One region of the Peribacillus sp. TH27 genome, then DNA from elsewhere that is predicted to be linked to it. Evidence: riboswitches for the same ligand, from Rfam matches in the RefSeq annotation. Region 1 holds a riboswitch; the other holds the start of a gene.
The links. A riboswitch is a leader RNA that binds a small molecule or an ion and turns the genes downstream of it on or off. The one in region 1 is predicted to bind ZMP and ZTP.

Region 1 (3,413 bases):
CTGTAATCTGGCAGACCTATGAAGATATAATAAAAAAAACGAGCGACTTTCCTGTCCAAATAGAAAAAATCGAAAGAACGGATTTTTACGAAAGAAGTAAGGCGGCATATGCCATTATCGCTACAAGTGAACGTGCACAATATGCGAATCTTATATTGAAAAAAGGTGTACTTTAATTAGTGAATCTAAAAGGAGTGAGCTATTTGCAAAAAATTCCGAATATTATGTATGTTTATGCGATTTTTGGTGGCTTGGCTGGACTTTTATATGGTTTTGATTCTGGTGCCATTTCTCCAGCGATTCCCTTTATTACCGAGGAATTTGGATTAAGCCCGGCCGGCCAAGGATTGATTGTAAGTTTCCTTCTTTTAGGAGCATTGCCTGCTATTGTTCTTTCAACCTCCTTATCTAAAGTATTAGGAAGGAAATCGCTCTTAATAGGAGCAGGCATCACGTTTATTGTTGGGTCTATTGGCTGTGCCTTCGCTACTAATGTAAGCGTTTTAATAGGATCGCGATTTATCCTTGGAATCGGATGCGGAATAGCCAATATGTGTTCGTTGATATATCTGGTTGAATTAGCTCCACCTAAAATCAGAGGATTAATTGGTGCATTATATCAATTAAGTGTAAATGTCGGAATTTTAAGTGCTTACATTGTAGGAGCTTCCTTCTCTGCTAGTGGTTCATGGAGAATCATGCTAGGAATAGGTATTATTCCTGCTGCAATCTTTACGATTGGGATGCTAATCTCACCCGAAAGTCCACGTTGGCTAATGACTGCAGGAAAAGAAGAACGTGCAAGAAAAGTATTAATGAAACTAAGAGGATCGAAGAAAGAAGTGGAAGATGAAATAAGCGATATTAATTATTCACTAAAACAGCAAACTGTCGGATTCAAGCATTTAGTTGGCCAGTATAAAAAGATTCTAAATATGAACTTCATATTAACGTTTTTTCAGGTCTTCACTGGGATTAATGCAGTAGTATACTTTGCTCCAATCATCTTTGAAGGAGTGGAAATTAACGGGTGGAGCGGATCGAATATAGCCAACTTCGGGATAGGTACCGCCTTAGTTATTTCCACGGCTATATCGCTATTCATTGTTGATAAACTGGGAAGAAAAACATTATTAATCTATAGTATTGGCGGGCAGGTCCTACCACTAATCGGTTTAGCACTATTTTCAGATTTTACGATATTTAGTATGGTTTGTGTGTTCTTATATGTATTCGCGTTTGGAATCGGTCTAGGTCCTGTATTCTGGCTATTCATCCCTGAAGTGTTACCTTTGCAGGCAAGAGCGATCGGAATGGGAGTCATTACATTTTTACAGTACACATTGAATTTTCTTTTTTCGTATACTTTCCCGCCATTGTTAAGTGTCATTGGAAATAATGTCTTCTTAATATACGCGGTATTATCAATAGTTGCTTGCGTATTTATTCACTATAAAACACCAGAAACCAAAGGGAAAACTTTAGAAGAAATTGAAGAGTACTGGCGTCAGCAAGATATGGAAAAAGCTATTAAACCTGCTTAAGGGTTTAACCCTTCCAATACAAGAACTAAAGATAGAACATCTATTGGAAGAATATTCTTCTTGCTAAGGGGACTGAGCAATGGGGAATTCTACTAAATAATTCTGCCAAAGGAACTGAAATAGGATAACCTTTTAAAATTGTAGTTGAAGGTTGATGGAGAATTTGATAAAATATAATTAATTAAAAAGACTATGTGTGACTGGCGAAACGCGGATAACCGTGAGGGAGCATATAGTGTCGTAGCCGTTCGCCTGGGCAGAGGTAAGGGAAATTATCCCTTGCCTCTTTCTGTTTATTAGGAGAGGATAGTGAAGACTAAAATCCATTATTAGAGAATACACAGATTTTTATGAAATTTGATTAGTAGCTTGCTTAACATCTTGTTAATTAATTTAGGAATTTAAAAACTATCATAAATTAAAAGAGGAGAAATAATATGAGCACATTAATTTTAGAAAAACTGAAAACAATCAAAACCTTAAATAATATTGCTGAAAGCGGGTTAAATGTATTCAATAAGGATAACTTTACTATCGACAATGACAGTGAAAACCCTGATGCTGTTGTTCTTCGTAGCTTTAACATGCATGCATTAGAATTAGGCGATAATTTAAAAGCAATCGCAAGGGCCGGAGCGGGTGTCAATAATATTCCCGTCGACAAATGCACAGAGCTAGGAATTGTTGTTTTTAATACCCCTGGTGCTAACGCTAACGCTGTAAAAGAAATGGTACTAACCTCTTTAATGGCTTCATCTCGTAACCTTTTTGCCGGTGTGGCCTGGACAAAGACGTTAGAAGGTGAAGGAGAACAAGTTCCAAAGCTTGTAGAAGCAGGAAAGAAACAATTTGTTGGAAAAGAAATCAAGGGGAAAACTCTTGGTGTAATCGGTTTAGGAGCGATCGGTGCGCTTGTAGCTAATGATGCACTAGGTTTAGACATGGATGTGATTGGATTTGACCCGTTCATCTCTGTCGATACAGCTTGGAACTTGTCCCGCAATGTACAGCGCGCTATGACGATTGAACAGTTGTTTGCTGAATCTGATTATATTACTGTACACGTGCCATTAACTGATGATACAAGAGGAATGTTTAACCAAGAAACATTTAGCATCATGAAACCGGGCGTACATATTTTGAATTTCTCACGTGGTGAGCTTGTGAATGAAACGGATATGGAAGCTGCACTTGAAAGCGGGAAAGTTGGCAGGTTTATTACAGACTTCCCGAATGAAAATGTATTGAAAATGAAAAATGTAGTTCCAATCCCACATCTTGGTGCCTCTACGCAAGAATCAGAGGAAAACTGTGCTATTATGGCAGCTCGTCAAGTGAAGTTGTTCTTAGAAACAGGGAACATCAAAAACTCAGTGAATTTTCCAAACACTTCCCTTCCTTATACAGGAAAGCGTCGTGTGGCAACTTTCCACGAAAACGTTCCAAACATGGTTGGGCAGATCACACTGGCTATATCAGACTATAATTTGAACATCGCTGACATGGTTAACAGAAGCCGTGGTGGATACGCGTATACGATGATTGACATTGACGGTGAAGTAAACGGCGATATCATTCCTGGTTTAGAGGAAAAAATCAAACAAATCACAGGCATCGTTACAACTCGTATTATTTAACATACTTTAATTGAACAGGAAGAAAGCGTACTTTCCTGCTCAAATGATAAATATTAGTACAAGCCTCAATTCCTTTAAGGAGTTGAGGCTATTTTTATTTTAGGCTTTGTTAGACAGTAAGGCTGTTGATTTTTGAACAAATATAAGAGACTACTTATTGTGGTCTTCTATAGAACTAGCACCTGTTTCTATAAGAAAAGCGATTCCTATTAATGAATCGCGCCCGTTGGTT
Region 2 (3,413 bases), 1.7 Mb from region 1:
CATTTTCCATTATAATTACGATGAAGATTTTGTATAGCTCACTATTAACTGATTATGGATTGGTTTTATATCTGGCAAAATACGCTATTTTTTTTAACTATAAAATTTTCCATGCCCATTAATAGGAATACCCTTCCAATCGCCAGCACTAAAAAAAACATGGTCATAAAGTAACCATGTTTTCATTCTACTCATATAGCGATGTCTACACTAAAAGTTATTTATTGAAAAATTCTTTGTTAATTTTTTCAGCCTCAGCCATGTATTCTGTTTTAATCCCGCTTTTAACTCCCCAACAATAGAAGCCAAGTGCTAGACATGCGATGACCACCATATCCCAGCCAAAAGTAAGAATATTTTTTCCGCCGAACTTCTCACTTCCAATATAAGAAATCAAAATCATACAACCTAAGTAAAGAAGCATCCAAACACCTGATAAAAATTGTTTTTTGAATCCATTCCATTTATTTTTCGCTTGATAATAAAAGTAAATAGGAAGTCCAATGGCAATGATGAAAACCACTTCTCCTGTTAATGGCCAACGCGCCCAATATAAAGTAAGCGATGCAAAAACAAATCCACATGGTGCAATAATAGAAGCACCTTTTAAGTAAAATGGACGATTAAAATGAGAAGCTGTACGTCTTAATGTTGCCAATGCAACTGGCCCCATGATATACGAAATAAGTGTAGCAACTGAAATCACTTCAGCAAGTACGCCCCATCCGCGGAATAAAAATAAAAAGATAAAACATACTCCTAAGTTTAATAACATCGCTGGACGAGGAACACCATAAAGTGGATGTAATGTACCAAAGATATTCGGTAAGTACCCATTTTTCTGCATTCCATAAAGCATACGCGAAGTTGTCGTTGTATAAGTAGCACCTGTACCAGACGGTGATACAAATGCATCTACATACAATACAATCGCTAACCAGTTAAGACTAAGAGCAATTGCCAAATCAGCAAAAGGTGAATTGAAATTCAGATGACTCCATCCGTTCACGATCATAGACGGATCAACTGCACCGATAAACACAACTTGTAATATAACGTATATAAAACCTGCAATTAGAATAGACCCAATAACAGCAATAGGTATAGACTTATTCGGAGACTTAGCTTCTCCTGCCATATTAACGGGACTTTGAAATCCATTAAACGCAAACACGATACCAGAAGTAGCTACTGCTGTTAAAACGCTTGCCCAACCATATGGTGCGATCCCTTGAGAACTTGTAAAGTTTTCACCATGAAATCCAGCAAAAAATAACGATCCTGCCATTACACCTGGAACAATTAATTTAAAAATAGTAATAAATGAATTTGCCTTAGCAAAAAGGTTAACTGTCCAATAGTTGACGAAGAAATAGAACAATAGTAGTAAAGAAGCTATGAATAATCCTTTGATCGTTAAGATATTGTTATCAACTAAAGAATGAGTCCATCTGGCCCATTCCCAAGGCCACGTACTCATATATTGTACTGAAGCAATGGCCTCAACGGTAATAGTCGAAGCGATAGATATCCAGTTTGCCCACGCAGCTAAAAATCCAATAAAAGAGCCATGCGAGTATTGAGGATACTTAACCATTCCTCCAGCTTCAGGAAACATTGCCCCAAGCTCTGCGTAAGATAATGCGATAAATAAAATTACAACCATACCGATAATCCAAGAAAAAATAGCTGCTGGTCCTGCAATCTGGGCAGCTTTCCACGCTCCGAACAACCACCCTGAGCCGATAATAGAACCAATACCTGTCATAGTTAAAGCAAAAGTCCCCATCTTTCTATGCATATTACTCATCCCTACCTACACCTCTTCCTAGGAAAATAAAAAACACTTGATCTAAAAAAATCAAGTGTTTGCCCAGGCGCGCGGCTTATACTCTATATGCTCCCCCATGGTACTCCATGTTGCGCCAGTTACATATAGAAAAATAGTTTTTTTTTAGTATATAGGATTATATTAAATTTCACAATACTTGAAAAACATTTATATTTTATAAATAATCCCATTGTTTTTTCGGAATTCACTATTAATATTCTTTTTAATTTGAAAAAATTAGGTGGATTAAGCTCCAAAAAACAAACATTCGATTTCTAGAACTATATGCTTCAACAATATCATCATTTCCCTTTAACATTATACTTAAAAATCTTTAATAGCTTATATGTGCAAAATAAACCGTTCCAAATTAATGGGTTTCCCGATTTTCTTTATTCCTTTTAAGGTTCGGATTTATTGCAATAATATCAAAGCAACTTTGTACAAAATAACCGATTTGCTAGAATCAACCATAACGGTGGGGAGGTTCCATGACCACAATGGGATATAAATCCCCCATATTTCTAAAATACCTTATCGGTTTTCAATTTCACTGGATTATTCCCCTTTACTCCCAGTGTTCTTTTCTCCCGCAAAAAAAGTCATGCACAAGTTGGGGGAAAAGCCTGAGGGATGAAGACCTCTCTTTGCTTTGTCCACAATTTATGCACAACTTTAATTAGTATCTATTATATTTAAACTAACAGTGAAACACACTCAGCATAGCTAGAATGATGAACGTAGATTAATAGTATTTTAATATTTCCTTGAACAAGATGATGTCCCTAAATCCTTACTTGCTTCTTAGCTGGAAATCATCATCGGTCTTAGCCTCTAATGGTACTCGCTTCTCCATTTTTAAAATGTAATAACTTGCTACGACTATAGCTAGGAAAACGACCCCAACAATCAGGGAAATACGAGTACTAGGGTTAATCCACATACCAACCAGCACCATCAGTAAAAATGCAATTGTTGCATAGTTGCTGTAAGGGGCAAAAGGCATTTTGAACGGGTGGTTTTCCATTTCCGCAGCTCTTACCTTTCTGAATTTAAGCTCACTAATAAGTAAGACAAACCATGGAATCATTCCAGGTAGAACACTAGCACTGTAAACATAAAGGAATAGTTGTGGCGGTGCAAGGTAGTTCAAGACAACACCAATTGCTAAACCTAAAAGGACAGCAATCGTACAATAAGCTGGCACTCCATTTTTAGATACTTTCGCAAAGATTTTAGGAGCTTGACCGTTCATTGCTAGAGTGTAAAGCATACGACCTGCACTGAAAATCCCACTATTACATCCAGACATCGCCGCTGTGATTACGACAAAGTTAATAATACCTGCTGCTGCAGTAATACCTATTTTAGCAAAGGTTGAAACAAACGGACTACCGATGTCATCTAGTTGGTTCCAAGGAAAGACTGTCACGATGACAAAAATAGCGCCAATATAGAATATTAAAATACGCCAAATGATGCTTTGGATAGCTTTTGTTACAGTCTTCGTTGGATTTTTCGCTTCACCCGCAGTGATACCGATAAGTTCAACGCCCTGATAGGATGCTACAACAAGGGAAAG

Region 2: another riboswitch for ZMP and ZTP. It lies ahead of JFU24_RS13405 (APC family permease); the one in region 1 lies ahead of JFU24_RS21500 (phosphoglycerate dehydrogenase).

The regions. Positions count from the first base shown of each region.
Region 1 is NZ_JAEKEV010000002.1:4,169,920-4,173,332, forward strand. Features, by position in the region: gene JFU24_RS21490 (RbsD/FucU family protein) at 1-176, shown strand, start outside; gene JFU24_RS21495 (sugar porter family MFS transporter) at 204-1,544, shown strand; ZMP/ZTP riboswitch at 1,731-1,809, shown strand; gene JFU24_RS21500 (phosphoglycerate dehydrogenase) at 1,982-3,181, shown strand.
Region 2 is NZ_JAEKEV010000002.1:2,481,837-2,485,249, forward strand. Features, by position in the region: gene JFU24_RS13405 (APC family permease) at 218-1,810, opposite strand; ZMP/ZTP riboswitch at 1,865-1,943, opposite strand; gene JFU24_RS13410 (amino acid permease) at 2,625-3,413, opposite strand, start outside.